2 regions of the Bacillus sp. GW821-FHT11D08 genome follow, and region 2 is predicted to be linked to the other one. Evidence: predicted binding sites of a transcription regulator. Region 2 holds the regulator's gene; the other holds the start of a gene.
The links. Region 2 encodes NrdR, which represses ribonucleotide reductase genes. Its sites were predicted from a motif close to AACACNATATATNGTGTT; they were not measured.

Region 1 (9,657 bases), on a different contig from region 2:
ACGGCAGCAATACAGATGAGCATACACATTTCTATACGGGCATCACCTCGTTTGAAAACGGCCATTTTCATAGGTATTACGGCATTTCCGGCCCTGCCATCCCGAGGGTTGACGGAACACATTACCATGAGCTTTCAGAGACCACCTTTGCCGCCTACAATGAGCCGATTCAGATCCAGCACGGCGGCGTCGTTTACGATCCGCGGGAGGAAGGACGGAAAACGCACCGCCATACACTCAAAGGAAAAACGAGAGAGGTTGTCGGAAACGAGCCGATCGGGTGGTAGCGACGTTTAGCGCTCAGGAAAAAGGGCAAAATGGATAGGTGCCTGAAGAAATGAATGCTATAATTAGGGGGAGATTTATAAAAGAGAGTGATACATATTGAAAAATAAAAAACAGCCTGTCGTCATACTCGTCGGACCGACGGCAGTCGGAAAAACAAAACTAAGCATCGGACTCGCGAAAATGCTGAATGCGGAAATCATCAGCGGAGATTCCATGCAGGTATATAAAGGGATGGACATCGGAACGGCCAAAGTCACCGAAGAAGAGACAGAAGGCGTGCCGCATCACCTGATTGATATTTTGGAGCCGTCCGACACTTTTTCAACGGCGGATTATCAGAAAATGGTAAGGGGAAAAATCACCGAGATTGCCGATAGAGGAAAGCTGCCGATGATTGTCGGGGGAACGGGTCTGTACATTCAGTCCGTGCTGTATGACTATACGTTCACGGAAAACTCCGGCGACCCTGTATTCCGGGAGCGCATGGAGAAACTGGCGGCTGAAGAAGGGGCGGAAGCGCTTCATGCCAAGCTTGCGGCAGCCGACCCGGAAGCGGCGGCAGCCATTCATCAAAACAACACGCGAAGAGTCATCCGCGCGCTCGAAATTCTGCATGTATCGGGAAAAACAATGTCAGAGCATCTTAAAACCCAAAAACGGGAGCTGCTTTACAATGCGGTTCTTATCGGTCTTACAATGGACAGAGAAGTGCTGTACGGCCGGATTAACGAGCGCGTTGACCTGATGCTGGAAACCGGCCTTCTTGACGAAGTAAAGCGGCTGTATGATATGAATATCCGGGACAGCCAATCGATTCAGGCGATCGGCTATAAAGAGCTGTATGAATATCTTGATGGAAAAGTGCCGCTCCCTCAGGCTGTGGAACAATTAAAACAAAATTCAAGGCGATATGCGAAACGCCAGCTGACCTGGTTTCGCAATAAAATGCCCGTTTCATGGACAGATATGACGCCGCCTGTTGATATTGAGCAGAAAAAAAAGGAAATTTTCGAGTGCATAGCAGGAAAACTGGAAATTTAATCGAAACAGTATTGTATTGAGAACCAAGGAGGACGAAACATGAAACCGATTAATATTCAAGATCAGTTTTTGAATCAAATCCGAAAAGACAATACGTTCGTCACGGTGTTTTTACTCAACGGCTTCCAGCTTCGCGGCCAGGTAAAAGGCTTTGACAACTTTACCGTTTTGCTCGAAACGGAGGGGAAGCAGCAGCTTATTTATAAACATGCCATCTCCACGTTCGCCCCGCAAAAAAACGTCCAGCTTGAGCTTGAATAGACTTTTTGAAAAAGACCATGAACAATGGTCTTTTTCTATGCGCATCTGTATATTGCAGGCTGTATATCGGAAACATAAAAGGGGGTTCGGAAAATCGTGTTCGAAAGTGAAAATGAACTGAGAAGAATCAGGATTACGCTCGTTTGGATCGCTGTTTTTTTGCTGTTTGGAGCTTGCAGCAATCATGAGACGGTGGTGACGGATGATGACGGCGGCTCATCGGATGCCGAACCGCAGACAGAAGGCATGGTGCAGCTGGAACATAATCGTTTCGGCATCGTCGAGGACGGTTACTTAAAAATATACCGCTATGATGAAAAAACGAATAAAATCGAACTGAAAAAAGAAACGGCGCTGGATGAGCTTGAATAAATTTCACAAGCGTTCGAATTTACAAAGCGGGCCGCACAAGCTACACTAGGTACTGACATTGATCATGCAGAGGGTGAGACGATTGAAACACAAGGTGATAATCAACCATTGGGAAGAAACTTGTGAAGATGATTCCTGCTATGAATATGGAACCAGCATCATCGTTGACGGCAAAGAACTGATCAGAGAGGCTTCCATCACAAGCGCTCTGAAAGCCGTACTGAAAGAAATCGGTGCTGATGTGGAGATTGAAGAAACCGTTGAAAGCGAAAAAAAATGTGATTCTTACAAAAAATAAGAATAAAAGTCTAGACTACTAAGCAGTTTTTTTTCATGTTATGATAGACATCGGCTTACACATGACACCTTGAGTAGGATGAGAGATGATTCTCGTTCTGCTCTCTTTTTTGGGCGTTAATCGGGCCAGAGCCAAAGTCCGCTCTTTCAAAAATATGAATTTTTTATAAATCGATCTCAATATGTTGTGTTTTTCTGAGAGGTTAGTATACTATATATAGTGTTAAGAGATTCATTATTTTTGATAGGTCGTGATAAGGATGGTTCAAATCATATTTGATTCAAAGACAGGGAATGTTCAGCGTTTTGTGAATAAAACAGACTTTCAGCTGATCCGCAAGGTGGACGAAACGGACCACGTGGACACTCCGTTTGTTTTGGTCACCTACACGACAAACTTCGGTCAGGTACCGGCATCAACACAATCATTTCTCGAAAAATACGCCCATCTCTTATTAGGAGTCGCTGCGAGCGGCAACAAAGTATGGGGCGATAACTTTGCAAAAAGCGCCGATACCATTTCAAGACAATATCAGGTGCCGATCTTGCACAAATTTGAACTCAGCGGCACATCTAAAGACGTTGAATTGTTTACTCAGGAGGTAGAAAGAGTTGTCACAAAATCAAGTGCCAAAATGGATCCAGTTAAATAACGAAATCATGATCCAACAAGATGGAAAATTCCAGTTTGATAAAGATAAAGAGGCTGTACATAGCTATTTTGTTGACTATATCAATCAAAACACAGTTTACTTTCACGATTTGAAAGAGAAGCTGGATTATTTGATTGAAAACCAATACTACGAAGAGGAATTCTTAAGCCTTTACTCTTTTGAAGACATTAAAGAAGTGTTTAAGACAGCTTACGCTAAGAAGTTTCGTTTTCCTTCCTTCATGAGTGCGTTTAAATTTTATAATGACTATGCTTTGAAAACGAATGACAAGAAAAGAATCCTCGAGCGTTATGAGGACCGAATCTCAATCGTCGCGCTGTTCTTCGCAAACGGCGACACTGAGAAAGCAAAAGAATATGTAAACCTGATGATCAACCAGGAATATCAGCCGAGTACACCGACATTTTTGAATGCCGGCAGAAAACGCCGCGGAGAACTGGTGAGCTGCTTCTTGCTCGAAGTCAATGATTCCTTAAACGATATTTCACGGGCGATCGATATTTCCATGCAGCTGTCTAAATTGGGCGGCGGGGTTTCTCTTAATCTGTCCAAGCTTCGCGCGAAAGGTGAAGCGATTAAAGATGTTGAAAACGCCACAAAAGGCGTTGTAGGCGTCATGAAGCTTCTTGATAATGCGTTCCGTTACGCTGACCAAATGGGACAGAGACAAGGCTCGGGCGCGGCGTATTTAAACATTTTCCACCGCGATATCAATGATTTTCTTGATACGAAAAAGATTTCTGCGGATGAAGATGTGCGCGTCAAGACGCTTTCTATCGGTGTCGTCATTCCGGATAAGTTCGTTGAGCTTGCACGTGAGGACAAAGCGGCTTATGTATTCTATCCGCATACGATTTATAAAGAATACGGCCAGCATATGGACGAAATGGACATGACGGCGATGTATGAGGAGCTTGTCGACAACCCGCGTGTCAAAAAAGAAAAAGTGAATGCGCGCAAATTGCTTGAAAAGCTTGCCGTTCTCCGTTCTGAGTCAGGTTATCCGTACATTATGTTCCAGGACAACGTAAACAAAGAGCACGCGAATAACCACGTATCAAAAGTGAAATTCTCGAACCTTTGCTCTGAGGTGCTTCAAGCGTCACAAGTTTCGGCTTACACAGATTATGATGAAGAAGACGAAATCGGCTTGGACATTTCCTGCAACCTTGGTTCATTAAATATTTTGAATGTCATGAAACATAAATCGATTGAGCGCACGGTGAAACTCGCGACGGATTCCCTGACTCATGTATCTGAGACGACGGATATCCGCAACGCGCCGGCAGTCAGACGCGCGAACAAAGCGATGAAGTCGATCGGTTTAGGCGCCATGAACCTCCACGGCTACCTTGCCCAAAACGGCATCGCTTATGAAAGCCCGGAAGCAAGAGATTTCGCGAATACGTTCTTTATGATGGTGAACTTTTATTCCATCCAGCGTTCAGCTGAGCTTGCGAAAGAAAAAGGCGAAACGTTTGAGCATTATGAAGGCTCCACTTATGCAACGGGAGAATATTTCAATAAATACATCGAAAAAGAGTTCTCACCGGCATACGAAAAAATCGCTGCGCTCTTTGAGGGCATGCACATTCCGACAATCGAAGACTGGAAAGAGCTGAAGGCGTTTGTCGCTGAACACGGTATGTATCACAGCTACAGACTGTGCATCGCGCCGACAGGCTCCATTTCCTACGTCCAATCCAGCACGGCGTCCGTTATGCCGATCATGGAACGGATCGAAGAAAGAACATACGGAAATTCAAAAACGTATTACCCGATGCCGGGATTAGCGTCTAATAACTGGTTCTTCTACAAAGAAGCTTATGATATGGACATGTTCAAAGTGGTGGATATGATCGCGACAATCCAGCAGCATATCGATCAGGGAATCAGCTTTACCCTGTTTTTGAAAGATACGATGACAACTCGTGATCTGAACCGTATTGATCTGTATGCCCACCATAGAGGCATCAAAACCATTTACTATGCAAGAACGAAAGATACCGGGCAAGATAGCTGCCTTTCTTGTGTTGTTTGATTAAAGGAGAGTTTATAGTGACGAAAATTTATGACGCAGCAAACTGGTCAAAGCATGAAGACGACTTTACCCAAATGTTCTATAACCAAAATGTGAAACAGTTCTGGCTTCCGGAAGAGATTGCTTTAAACGGCGATATCCTCACATGGAAGTACCTCGGGAAAAACGAGCAAGACACGTATATGAAGGTACTGGCCGGATTGACTCTTCTTGATACAGAGCAGGGGAATACAGGAATGCCGATCGTGGCTGAACACGTAGACGGCCACCAGCGGAAAGCCGTGCTGAATTTTATGGCGATGATGGAGAACGCCGTTCACGCAAAATCGTACTCTAATATTTTCATGACACTGGCACCGACTGAAACAATTAATGAAGTATTCGAATGGGTCAAACAAAACAAATTTTTGCAGAAAAAAGCGCAAATCATCGTCGGACTCTACAAAGCGATTAAAAAAGATGACGAGATTTCACTGTTCAAAGCCATGGTTGCATCTGTGTATTTAGAAAGCTTCCTATTCTACAGCGGTTTCTATTATCCGTTATATTTCTACGGACAAGGAAAACTGATGCATAGCGGTGAAATTATCAACCTGATCCTTCGTGATGAAGCGATCCACGGTGTATATGTCGGACTGCTTGCCCAAGAAATATACAATAAACAAACAGAAGCGAAAAAAGCGGAACTTCGCGAATTTGCGGTTGAGCTTTTAGAAGAGCTTTATCACAATGAGCTTGAATATACAGAGGACTTGTACGATCAAGTCGGACTCTCACACGATGTAAAGAAATTCATCCGCTATAACGCCAATAAAGCTTTGATGAACTTAGGGTTCGATCCTTACTTTGAAGAAGAGGATATTAATCCGATCGTATTAAACGGATTAAACACCAAAACAAAATCACATGATTTCTTCTCCATGAAAGGGAACGGTTACAAAAAGGCGACGGTAGAACCGATTAAGGACGAAGATTTTTATTTTGGCCAAGATGAAGAGCAGATATAATATCTGCTCTTTTGGCTTGAATGGAGAGGTAAGACAGGAGGAACGGGCATGAATAAAATGGATGAAATCATCTTGGCTGCACCGCGGAGTGACGTCTTTCAAAACGAAATGCTGACATTTCAGGGAGTCAACAGCGAGGATGAACGTATCGTAAACATTATGGCTCAAATTGAGGCGCATTTTTTTGAAATCAGAAGAGGCGACGCGGAAGAGGACCCGCGATTTAAACAGCCGATTCCGTATGTCGTCATCCGCCGCGATGATGAGGTGTTTGTGTATGAACGGCTCGCCGGCGGAGGGGAATCGCGCCTCCATAATAAGCTTTCTCTCGGCTTCGGCGGACACATGAACCCTATGGAAGGGGCGGCTTCATTTTCGGAAGTGCTGAAACAGAATACCGACCGGGAGCTGGCGGAAGAACTGTACATTCGCGAGGAGGACAAACAAAACATTGTCACACTCGGCCTGATCAATGATGATGAAAACGATGTAGGGAAGGTGCATATCGGCATCCTTTCTGCGCTCCAGTTAGCGTCTGCGGCACAAGTCGAAGTGAAAGAAAAAGATCAAATCGCCGGCCGCTGGATGAAACTGAGCGAACTGAAAGAGGAAAATGTGTATCAGCGTCTTGAAGCTTGGTCTCAGTTTGTCGCCGATATACTTCAATAACAAAAAACCCCCGTTCGTCCCAAAAAAGGGAGAGCGGGGGTTTTTCATTTAGTCTTGTATAATGAAGGCATCAAATCCGGCTTTTTCGGCCCGCGCGGCCAACGCTTCAGCGTAATCTCTGGAAGAGAATGCGCCGATCTGCACTTTAAATAAGCCGCCTTTTGGAAGCACAATCGCGTCAAAACCTTTAGACTCCGCATCGGCGGCAAGCGCATCAGCATTTGCTTTCACTTTGAATGCACCGATTTGCACTTTATATAAGTCAGCCTTTTTTTTTAGACCGAAAGCTTGCTCCAAGCCCTTGGCATGTCCTCTTGCAAGGCTTTCAATAAAACTGGCTGTTTTCAGTTTGTTTGCATCAGCTGACGTATCAACAAAACCATTCTCCGTCAAAATCGCCGGCATACTTGTCTCCCGCAGCACATGGAAGTTGGCTGTTTTTTTTCCTCGGTCATTAAAACCCGATGCTTGAATCACTTGCGTGTGGACGGCTGATTGGTAAGTCGAGGTCGGCGCTCCGACACCGGGGTAAATATAGCTTTCGAATCCGGTTCCGCCTCCTGAGTTAATATGAATGGATAAAAAATAATCTGCGCCCCAGCTGTTGGCGGCATCCGTTCTTTCCGTCAGGCTGACCGTCTTATCGCTTGTCCTGCTCATCGTGACAGAAACTCCTTCATACTCATTCGTCAGAATCGTGCGCAAAGCCAGCGCGATCTCCAGCGTGACCGCTTTTTCCTGAAGTCCGTTTCCGGTTGCACCTGAATCAGTTCCGCCATGACCGGGGTCTATAAAAATTTTAACCATTCTCCATCACCTCATTACAGCATATGATGATAATCAAAAGGTGCTTGTACGGCTGTCATTCATGAAAAAAATGAGAAATACACCCAACATTTCCCGGAAAATAAAAATAAATGGTTTGTCCTCCCGTTTCTTCTGAATACAATAAGAAATGAAAAATATTTCTCGGGAAAGCGCAGGATTCAACATCATTCCCGAAGAGAACGGAAAAAATGACAGATAAAGAGGAAAAGGGGCCTCATGATGATAGGCGGATGTCACCGAACCGCTTCATCATGAGTAAGATAAAGAGAGAACAGAGAGGTGAGCATGTTGGAGCGCGCTGTAACCTATAAAAATAACGGACAAATTAACATCATTCTTAATGGCCAAAAGCAAGTGCTGACAAATGCAGAAGCTGAGGCGGAATATCAGGCCGCCCTGCAAAAAAATGAAGCCAAGCACAGCATTCTGAAAGAAATTGAAAAAGAAATGAACACATTAGTGGGTATGGAAGAAATGAAACGCAACATTAAAGAAATTTACGCGTGGATATTCGTCAACCAAAAACGGGCCGAACAAGGGCTTAAAGTCGGAAAACAAGCTCTTCATATGATGTTCAAAGGGAACCCAGGCACCGGGAAAACCACCGTCGCGAGACTGATCGGCAAGCTTTTCTTCGAAATGAACGTGCTTTCCAAAGGACATCTGATCGAAGCGGAACGTGCTGATCTGGTCGGTGAATACATCGGACACACGGCGCAAAAAACGAGAGATCTGATTAAAAAATCGCTCGGGGGCATTTTATTCATTGATGAAGCATACTCACTTGCAAGGGGCGGAGAAAAGGATTTCGGTAAAGAGGCGATTGATACGCTTGTCAAGCATATGGAAGACAAACAGCATGAATTTATTCTGATTCTGGCAGGGTACTCAAGAGAAATGACACATTTCCTGTCATTAAATCCCGGCCTGCAATCGCGTTTCCCTATCAGCATCGATTTTCCGGATTACTCTGTCACTCAGCTGATGGACATCGCAAAGCGCATGATAGCAGAGCGGGAGTATCAATTAAGCCAGGAAGCCGAGTGGAAGTTAAAAGATTACTTAATGACAGTGAAAAGCACGACAAGCCCCATAAAATTCAGCAACGGGCGCTTTGTCAGAAACGTGATTGAAAAATCAATCCGCGCTCAGGCCATGAGACTTTTAATGGGAGACCAATACTTAAAAAACGATTTAATGACGATCAAGAGCCAGGATTTACTTATACAAGATGAGGCGGCAGCTCACGAATAGACCTCTCAGCCGGTTTGAGGGGTCTCTTTTTTATTTCTCTCTTTAAAACCCGCCGGATGTGTGGTATACGCCCTGCGGGTTTGGTATGATAGTACTACTGCCCAATACGACACAGAAAGGAACATCCATTTGAACGAACAGGAAGGAAAAAGAGAAACGGTCATTTTGGTCGGCTGCCAGCTTCCGCACATGACAGATGAGCACTTTGAACATTCCATGGAAGAGCTTGCTTCATTGACAAAAACGGCTGACGGAACGGTGCTGACCCGGATTACGCAAAAACGGAACAGAGCGGATGCCGCTACATATATAGGCAAGGGGAAAGTAGACGAGCTGAAGGCGCTGTGTGAAGAGCTTGAAGCGGATCTGATCATTTTTAATGATGAACTGTCACCGAGCCAGCTTAAATCACTCGCCACTGCAATTGAAGCGAAGATCATCGACCGCACGCAGCTTATTTTGGATATTTTCGCAAAAAGGGCGAAGACGAGAGAAGGAAAGCTTCAGATCGAATTGGCCCAGCTTCAATACGCGCTGCCCCGTCTGAGCGGACAAGGAATCAATCTCTCAAGACAAGGCGGCGGAATCGGGACGAGAGGGCCCGGTGAGACAAAGCTTGAAACAGACCGGCGCCACATTAGAAACCGCATACACGAAATTAACGTGCAGCTGTCAACGGTTATCCGCCACAGAAGCCGTTATCGGGAGAGACGTAAAAAGAACGGCGTGCTTCAGGCTGCACTCGTCGGTTATACCAATGCCGGAAAATCAACATGGTTCAATCAATTAACAAGCTCAGACAGCTATGAAGAAGATCTGCTGTTTGCAACACTTGATCCGATGACGAGAAAGATGGCGCTCCCAAGCGGCTACAGCGTCCTTTTGTCTGATACGGTCGGCTTCATTCAGGACCTGCCGACGACGC
Region 2 (9,657 bases):
GTGCCGCCGAAAGTGGAATACGAGCTGAGTGAATACGGGCACAGTCTGGAAAGAATTTTAAACGCGCTGTGCGACTGGGGCGCGATGCATATTGCTAAACGGTACGGCGAGGTGTCTTCCGTTTTAGAGGACAGCATTTTAAATGACAAATTTAAAGAACCGGGACAAATATAAGAAAAAAGCAGGCAGCCTGAGACGCTGATCCTGCTTTTTTTATGGAAGAAAAATCATTTTATATGCAAAAAAACCGATTGAACAACATATTGATCGGTATAAGGGTGGATTTTTATCAAGTTGTACTGGCGGATTTCTTTTAATGTGTTATACTATATATAAATAAAGGTAAATTAGAGTGGCATATTAAAAAGGGGTGACCTGAGCATGAAGGTAAAAGTAGCAATCAACGGGTTTGGAAGAATCGGAAGAATGGTGTTCAGAAAAGCAATGGAAGATGATCAAATTCAAATAACAGCCATTAATGCAAGCTATCCCCCGGAAACGCTTGCTCATTTGATAAAGTATGACACAATTCACGGCAAATACGATCAAGAAGTTGAGACCTCCGACGACAGCCTGATCGTCAACGGAAAACATATTATGCTGTTCAATCGCCGGGACCCGAGAGAGCTTCCGTGGAAAGAATGCGGAATAGACATCGTCGTAGAGGCAACGGGAAAATTTAATTCAAAAGAAAAAGCAATGAGCCATATTGAAGCAGGGGCGAAAAAAGTCATTTTAACGGCTCCGGGCAAAAATGAAGACGTTACCATTGTCATGGGAGTAAATGAAGAGCAGTTCAATCCCGATGAACATGTCATTATTTCAAATGCATCCTGCACGACAAACTGTCTTGCGCCGGTCGTCAAAGTGCTTGATCAGGAATTCGGGATTGAAAGCGGCCTGATGACGACTGTTCACGCTTACACGAATGATCAAAAAAATATCGACAATCCGCATAAAGATCTGCGGAGGGCGAGAGCGTGCGGAGAATCCATCATTCCGACTTCTACAGGCGCCGCCAAAGCGCTGTCGCTCGTGCTTCCTCATTTGAAAGGAAAACTTCACGGTCTCGCTTTGCGTGTTCCCGTTCCGAATGTGTCATTAGTGGACCTTGTCTGCGATCTGAAAACAGATGTGTCGGCCGAGCAAGTGAACGCCGCTTTCCAAAGAGCCGCAAAAACGTCGATGTACGGCATTCTTGATTATTCGGATGAGCCGCTCGTTTCTTCGGATTATAATACGAATTCACACTCTGCGATCATCGACGGTCTGACAACGATGGTGATGGAAGACCGAAAAGTAAAGGTGCTCGCCTGGTATGACAATGAATGGGGATATTCCTGCCGGGTCGTTGATCTTATCCGTCACGTCGCCGCGCGAATGAAACACCCGTCAGCTGTGTAGACTAAAGATCATGGACATTTGTTAGAAAAAAACCCTTAACGGCATATTCGCAAAAAACACACCTTGCAAAATAAACTTAAACACAGTATACTATCTTTCGTGAACTTCTTGCTCGTGACTGCTTCGGAATTACTTAAAGGGTTAGGACCTCTCCGGACTAACTTTCCCCCGTGGTAAATGGCCGGGTCAGTTCTCGGAAATTCACTTTTTTAATTCTTGTTAAGGGGGGTCCATGATTATGGAAACAATGGGGCGTCACGTCATCTCCGAGCTATGGGGATGCGATTTTGATAAGCTCAATGACATGGATTTTATTGAAAAAACGTTTGTAAATGCTGCTTTGAAATCAGGAGCTGAAGTGCGCGAGGTCGCATTTCACAAATTTGCACCGCAAGGCGTAAGCGGAGTCGTTATTATCTCTGAGTCACATTTAACGATTCACAGTTTTCCTGAACACGGATATGCAAGCATTGATGTTTATACTTGTGGAGACCTGGATCCTAATGTGGCTGCGGATTACATTGCGGACGCATTACATGCAGATACAAGAGAAAACATTGAAATACCGAGAGGAATGGGGCCTGTACAGATTAAACAGGCACAAGCGAAAGTACTGTAATTTTCAAAACGCAAACACAAGGGAGCTAAGCTGAAAAAGCCATTACGCGCTTTGAAGCTGATGCTCCTTTTCTAATGTAAAAAAACAGCATTGCTTTTTCTTTAAGCATTTTTTTTGTAAAATAGAAAAGATAAGGCCGGTCTATCGGCTCTCCCAACAAATAGGCTCATCCTAGAAACGTTGGCGGGCATTTACCGGAAGCTTGCGAACCGCATTACAGCAACGAAACAGATGGGAGCTGATCCAATTTGAAATGTCCTTCATGCCAGCACAACGGTTCCCGCGTACTTGATTCACGGCCTGCGGACGAAGGGAAATCAATCCGCAGAAGGCGGGAATGCGAAGCCTGCCATTACCGCTTCACTACATTTGAGAAGTTTGAAGAGATGCCTCTGATCGTCGTGAAAAAAGAAGGCGTCCGGGAAGAATTCAGCCGTGAAAAAATGCTGCGCGGGTTAATTAAAGCTTGTGAAAAAAGGCCCGTTCCTTTAAAAACATTGGAAGACATGTGCTTTGACATTGAAAAAGAGCTGAGAAACCAAGGTGTATCTGAAGTCAAAAGCGAACTTGTCGGAGAAATGGTAATGGACCGTCTGGCGAAAATCGATGAGGTGTCTTATGTCCGCTTTGCCTCCGTCTACCGGCAGTTTAAGGATATAAACGTGTTTATCGATGAATTGAAAGATTTAATAAAGAAAGAACGCTGAGAGAGCTAAGAGATTGTGTCTGGCTCTTTTCTCATGAGCAAAATTGGCATTTGATAGATCGCAGAAACGGTGTAAAATGAGAGTAGAAACATATCGGAAGGTTTGAGAATCATGGCTGACTATTGGAATGACGTATTACCTGTAGATCCTTATACGGTCAAAAGCCGTTCGCTTCTTCAGGATGTCGACAGACAGGTTTTGACACATCTGTACCAGCCGCTGATCGGTTCTTTTGCATTCTCCCTTTATATGACCTTATGGGGGGAGCTTGAGCAGAACCGCTTGTGGGGAGCGGAATCCACGCACAGGCAGCTGATGGGCATGATGCAGTCAAATTTAAAAAAGATTCATCATGAACAGGGAAAGCTTGAAGGAATCGGGCTGCTGAAAGTGTATATCCGGGAGTCCGAGCAGAAAGAGCGGATGTTTATTTATGAGCTGCTGCCCCCGCTCAGACCGAATGATTTTTTTGAAGACGGCATGCTGAATGTCTTTCTTTATAACAGAGTCGGTAAAACGAAATACCAGCAGCTGAGACAATTTTACACGCACCCTTCCGTCGGCGCGGGCGCAAGGGAAATTACCCGTCCGTTTAATCACGCTTTTGCCTCTTTTCAGCCGAGTGAATGGAAAATGACGCCTGATATGGAAGAGGCGATGAAGCTCCCCGAGGACTATGAGACGGCGTCTGTCGGACAAGCGCCTTCCTATACGGTGACGGAGGAAGTATTTGATTTTGAGCTTTTCATGGCGGGACTGTCAGAAACGATGATACCGCGTAAATCAATCACGCAGGACGTGCGGGAGAGCATTAAAAAGCTTTCATATTTATACGGAATAGATCCTATCTCCATGCAGCACGTCGTCATGACCGCAATTAATGAACAGGATACGATAACGGCCGAAGCGCTGAGGAAAGCGGCCAGCGACTGGTACCAAATTGAAAGAAGCGGTAAGCTTCCGGAACTGATTGATAAAACACAGCCTGTCACCTTGAGAGAAAACCGGACGGAAAAGGACGATTCATTGAACGGCGAACTCATCGCACAGCTTGAGACCATATCACCGAGAAAGCTTCTTCAGGACATTGCGGACGGGACCGAGCCGTCAAAAGCCGACTTGCAGATTATCGCCGATATTATGTTCGAACAAAAGCTTGAGCCCGGCGTCACCAATGTGCTGATTTATTATGTCATGCTGAAAACGGATATGAAGCTGTCCAAAAACTATATCCAAAAAATCGCCGCCCACTGGGCCAGAAAGAAAGTCAAAACGGTACGGGAAGCAATGAAGCTCGCAATAGAAGAGCACAGGCAATATCTTGATTGGGCGGACGGCAAAACAAACGGCGCGGCGCGCGGCAAAAAAACCGTCCGGGAAGAAAAGCGCCCTGATTGGATGAAAGAAGAAGAAACCGGGAAGAAACAAGAACAGCCGGCTCTTTCCGCGCAGGATCTTGAAGAACAGAAGAAAAAAATGATGGAAGAAATGAAAAAACTGAAAAAATACTCTGCCTATTGAGACAGAGAAGCGGGGTGATATTGAATGGAACCGATCAGCCGATCCTTAGAAGGCGTGACGAAAAGACCTGACTTTCAAAAACGCCTGGAACGAATGCAGGAGCAAGTCATGGCCGACGAAGACGTCCAGGCTTTTTTGAAGGAACAGAAAGATGTAATCAATCAAAGCATGATTGACAGAGGGTTAAATAAACTGTACGAATTCGTTCAGCAAAGCAAACAGTGCGCCTTCTGCTCGAAAGACAGCCGGACGAACAGCCTGCTTGAAGGCTATCATCCGAAGCTTGTGATCAACGGGCGTTCCATCGATATTGAATATTACGAATGTCCGGAAAAGAGAAAGCTCGACCGCCAGAAAAGGCAAAAGTCCCTGATGAAGAGCATGTATATCCAGCAGGATCTTCTCGGCGCGACGTTTCAGCAGATCGACATTACCGATCCGAGCAGAGTCGGCATTTTCCAGCATGTGACGGATTTTCTGAAGAGCTATAATGAAACGGGAAAAGGCAAAGGGCTGTATCTGTACGGAAAATTCGGAATCGGAAAGACATTTATTTTAGCCGCCATTGCTAACGAACTGGCGGAAAAAGAGTATTCATCAATGATCGTATATGTTCCCGAATTTGTCAGAGAGCTGAAAAACTCGCTCCAGGATCAGTCGTTGGAGGCGAAACTGAATATGGTGAAAACGACGCCCGTACTGATGCTTGATGACATCGGAGCGGAGTCAATGACAAGCTGGGTCAGAGATGAGGTCATCGGCACCGTGCTTCAGCACAGAATGAGCCAGCAGCTTCCCACTTTCTTCTCGTCTAATTTCTCACCTGACGAGCTGAAGCATCATTTTACGTATTCACAGCGGGGAGAAAAGGAAGAAGTAAAAGCGGCAAGACTGATGGAGCGGATTTTATATTTGGCTTCGCCCGTCCGTCTTGACGGGGAAAACCGCCGCCGTTCATGATGCCGGCGTCCAATGGGAAGGATTTGAGGGAATGAGGAATAAGAAGGCTGTCACTTGGGCTGCGGCTGCGGCGGGAGCGGGCCTTTTGCTGTGGGCAAACCGCAAATATCTGAATCTGTCGCCTAAGGAGATACGGCTGTGGGTGTTATCGTTCGGTGTTTTTGCGCCGCTTGTGTTTATCGGAATTTCCATCGTCAGGCCTTTTGTGCTGTTTCCCGTATCAATCGTTTCCGTCGCCGGAGGATTGGCGTTCGGCCCGTTTTTCGGCACCGTGTATACGCTGGCGGGCTCAATGGGCGCTGCCGCCGCGTCTTTTTTTGCGGCGGGGCTGTTTGCCTTTAATGAGAAAAGCCGTCATGGAAAAATGGAAGCCATTCAAAAGCAGATGAAAACCAATGGCTTCTTTTATATTTTTATCCTGCGTATTCTGCCTGTTAACTTTGATGTGATCAGCTATGCCGCGGGCCTATCGAAAGTCAGGCCGATGACGTATTTTTTGGCGACCGCAGCGGGCATCATTCCGGGGACGATCGTCCTGAATGTGCTCGGCGCGAGCTTTATGTCCGGAAATGTGCTGACCGTACTCGGCGTGATCTGTCTTTACATCGTATTTTTATCGCTTCCCGTTATATTTAAAAAGAAGGTGCGCCATTTGTTCGGCGGTGAAAGCTAACCTTTACGTCTATTTTAAAAACATCCCCCATATACTTGTAACAGATGCCGTAAGGGGGGACAAATATGCTTGAAGTGATCTTTGAAGATGACCATGATACCGCCGCTTTTTTACATCTCATTCAGCAATCGGACGACCGGAGACATTTTATTGTCCGTGAAGGCATAAAAAAAGTCGGAATCGCAAGGTCTGAAACGGCTTTTTGCGTTCAGCGCTTTATTGAGCCGATACTTGTCAGGTTTTTTTTGGAATGCAAAGAAGACGAGCATATGCTTTCGCTTATTGAGGACGCATACTGCTTCACCGATCAGGATGAACAGCAGCAAATCCTTCAGCTTGCACACAGCATTATGGAAGGAGAGCTTGAGGATCATCCGTTCGAGCCGAAGAAAGAGCCGCGCACACAGTTTATTTCAGATGCGCTCCGGACGATTTCACTTGATGCGGGTGTTTTTTCCGTGCGTTCGTTTCAGACGTTCCGGCTCGGCAGGTATTATGAGCGGCTCAGAGAATACGCGGAGGCTGCGATAGATGAATACCGGATGGAACAGGAATATCAAAACTTTATCCAGTCTCTGAGAGATTATGTGACATCCAATCCGCCGCGGATGAAGAAAGTCCGCATCGTCCATGACAGGGCTTTTACGCTGTGGGAGCTGCGCTATGTGTCAGAACGGGAACAGAAAAAATACATAGACAGACGGTTTGTGCGGGAGCACCCGATGTATATAGATTCCCATCTCCTTGCGCCGCTGATCTCCATTGCGCCTGAGACGGTAGAACTGTATACGGACAAACCGGAGCATATGATGTCCAGAACGATTCAAAACGTGTTTCAGGAGAGGGTGCGCCTTTTTCCGCTGGGCGCGTTTGCAGCCGAGAAGACGGAAGGATAGCCGCACGGACGGCCTTGTGTAAGCGGCAGGGCTGTCTGTGCGAAATCAGACGGAAAACCGAGTTGCATTTTTCTCACAGACATTTTATAATACATAAAAGATTAATGATTGCTACACGTATTGATAAGGACATGAAGCATTGATACCGGCTTTATAAGAGAGGAGAGCCCAGGCTGAAAGCTTTCCAGCTATGGATCATTGTCTTTACCGCCTTTGAACTTCAGCTGTGAACGCCGGAAGAAGCGCCAGTAATAGCTGACGGGAACTCCCGTTACAGAGTTTAGAGCCGCAGGTGCCGAAACAATCGGCCGCGCGGAAAAAAGGGTGGAACCACGATTCCGTTTATTTAACCTCGTCCCTTTCATAGGGGGCGGGGTTTTTGATTTGCATAAAAAAAGGAGTGACGAAGATGTCAGATATGATCAACATCACATTTCCGGACGGAGCGGTAAAGGAATTTCCGAAAGGAACAACAACAGAAGATATCGCGGCATCCATCAGTCCGGGATTAAAGAAAAAGTCTTTAGCCGGAAAACTGAACGGACAGGAAATTGATTTAAGAACGCCGATTCAAGAGGATGGTGCCGTAGAAATCATAACAGAAGGCACAGAAGAAGGTTTGAACATCATGCGGCACAGCACGGCGCATTTATTGGCCCAGGCGATTAAACGCATTTATAAAGATGTGAAATTCGGAGTCGGCCCCGTCATTGAAAACGGGTTCTATTATGACATTGAAATGGAGCAGGCGCTGACGCCGGATGACCTTCCGAAGATTGAAAAAGAAATGAAACGCATCGTCGGTGAAAATCTGCCGATTATCCGAAAAGAAGTGAGCCGTGATGAAGCAAAAGCCATGTTTGCGGAAATCGGCGATAATCTGAAGCTTGAACTGCTGGATGCCATCCCTGAAGACGAAACGGTCTCCATTTATGAGCAGGGCGAATTTTTTGACCTGTGCCGCGGCGTGCACGTGCCGTCTACAGGCAAAATTAAAGAATTTAAGCTGCTGAGCCTTGCGGGCGCATACTGGCGCGGCGACAGCAAAAACCAAATGCTTCAGCGCATTTACGGCACGGCCTTCTTTAAAAAGGATGACTTGAAAGAGCATTTGCGGATGCTTGAAGAAGCGAAAGAGCGTGACCACCGAAAACTGGGCAAAGAATTAAAATTGTTCGCCAACTCTCAAAAAGTCGGACAAGGCCTGCCGCTCTGGCTGCCGAAAGGCGCAACCATCCGCCGCGTGATCGAGCGCTACATTGTGGATAAAGAGCTGAGCCTCGGTTATGAGCACGTCTATACGCCTGTTCTCGGAAGCAAAGAGCTGTACGAAACATCGGGCCACTGGGATCATTATCAGGATACGATGTTCCCGCCGATGGAAATGGACAATGAAACACTCGTGCTCCGTCCGATGAACTGTCCTCACCATATGATGATTTACAAACAGGACATTCACAGCTACCGCGAGCTTCCGATCCGCATCGCAGAGCTGGGAACGATGCATCGTTATGAAATGTCCGGGGCGCTTTCAGGTCTTCAGCGCGTACGCGGCATGACGTTAAATGACGCGCACATTTTCGTCCGCCCTGACCAGATTAAAGAAGAATTCATCCGCACGGTCCGTTTGATTCAAGACGTATACGAAGACTTCGGCCTGAGTGATTACACATTCCGCCTGTCTTACCGCGATCCTGAAGATACGGAAAAATATTTTGATGATGATGAGATGTGGAACAAAGCGCAGTCCATGCTGAAGGCGGCAATGGACGAAATCGGCCATGACTACTATGAAGCGGAAGGCGAAGCGGCGTTTTACGGCCCTAAGCTTGACGTACAGGTGAAAACGGCGATCGGCAAAGAAGAGACATTGTCAACTGTACAGCTTGACTTCCTTCTTCCGGAACGCTTTGATCTCACTTACGTCGGAGAAGACGGCAAACAGCACCGCCCTGTCGTTATTCACCGCGGTGTCGTGTCAACGATGGAGCGTTTCGTTGCTTTCTTAATCGAAGAGCACAAAGGCGCCCTTCCGACATGGCTTGCGCCGGTGCAGTTCCAAGTCATTCCTGTATCACCGTCCGTGCATCTTGATTATGCGAAAAAAGTGCAGGAGCGCCTGCAGCGTGAAGGCCTGCGTGTCGAGCTTGACAGCCGGGATGAGAAAATCGGCTATAAAATCCGTGAAGCGCAAATGCAAAAAATCCCGTACATGCTTGTGGTCGGTGACCAAGAAGCGGAAAACGGCGCGGTAAACGTCCGGAAATACGGCGAGCAGAAATCAGAAACCGTCTCATTGGACGATTTTGTGAAAAAGGCTGTAGCCGAAGCGAAAAAATAACCGGAAATACAAAAAACCCCGTTCATTCAGAATGGGGTTTTTTTGCGTATAAAATTATCTTTCTTTTTGTTTCTCTATAATCGCAAACAGCTCGTGAAGATCGCTGATCACGTAATCAGGCGCAATGTCCGTATCATTTTTCTTTTGCGTCCGGTTTACCCAGACTGTCGTAATACCTGCCCGTTTCGCTCCCAATATATCAGTATTGAGGTTATCTCCGACCATAATGGCGTCTTCTTTTTTCAGGTTCAGGAGGCCGAGGCAATGTTCGAATATGGAGGCGTCGGGTTTCCCTTTTCCGAAAGCGCCTGAGATGACGATTTCATTAAAATAAGGCGCGAGCTCAGGAACGCCGGCGAGTTTTTCTTTCTGCAGGCTGGGATCGCCGTTTGTCAGCAGAAGCAATTCATAAACACCTTTCAGCTTATCAAGCACCGCAAACGTTTCATCATACACGTACGGACGCTGTCTGCGTTCCGCCGCGAAAAACTCCGCCAAATATTCGCCGTAAGCCGCATCTTCTATACCGACGCTTT

Region 1: a site for NrdR is predicted at 2,467-2,484, ahead of nrdI (class Ib ribonucleoside-diphosphate reductase assembly flavoprotein NrdI). Genes of this name have one in related genera too.

What each region holds. Positions count from the first base shown of each region.
Region 1 is NZ_JBXARS010000004.1:150,285-159,941, reverse strand. Features, by position in the region: gene AC1RRX_RS10315 (YmaF family protein) at 1-287, shown strand, start outside; gene miaA (tRNA (adenosine(37)-N6)-dimethylallyltransferase MiaA) at 385-1,329, shown strand; gene hfq (RNA chaperone Hfq) at 1,369-1,590, shown strand; gene AC1RRX_RS10300 (YmzC family protein) at 1,687-1,962, shown strand; gene AC1RRX_RS10295 (hypothetical protein) at 2,045-2,260, shown strand; gene nrdI (class Ib ribonucleoside-diphosphate reductase assembly flavoprotein NrdI) at 2,520-2,912, shown strand; gene nrdE (class 1b ribonucleoside-diphosphate reductase subunit alpha) at 2,872-4,974, shown strand; gene nrdF (class 1b ribonucleoside-diphosphate reductase subunit beta) at 4,992-5,981, shown strand; gene AC1RRX_RS10275 (hypothetical protein) at 6,030-6,650, shown strand; gene AC1RRX_RS10270 (N-acetylmuramoyl-L-alanine amidase) at 6,699-7,457, opposite strand; gene spoVK (stage V sporulation protein K) at 7,764-8,732, shown strand; gene hflX (GTPase HflX) at 8,862-9,657, shown strand, end outside.
Region 2 is NZ_JBXARS010000003.1:365,053-374,709, reverse strand. Features, by position in the region: gene AC1RRX_RS08790 (winged helix-turn-helix transcriptional regulator) at 1-174, shown strand, start outside; gene AC1RRX_RS08785 (glyceraldehyde-3-phosphate dehydrogenase) at 382-1,404, shown strand; gene speD (adenosylmethionine decarboxylase) at 1,643-2,023, shown strand; gene nrdR (transcriptional regulator NrdR) at 2,272-2,730, shown strand; gene dnaB (replicative helicase loading/DNA remodeling protein DnaB) at 2,842-4,251, shown strand; gene dnaI (primosomal protein DnaI) at 4,276-5,211, shown strand; gene AC1RRX_RS08760 (TVP38/TMEM64 family protein) at 5,243-5,884, shown strand; gene ytxC (putative sporulation protein YtxC) at 5,950-6,780, shown strand; gene thrS (threonine--tRNA ligase) at 7,190-9,121, shown strand; gene AC1RRX_RS08745 (HAD family hydrolase) at 9,176-9,657, opposite strand, start outside.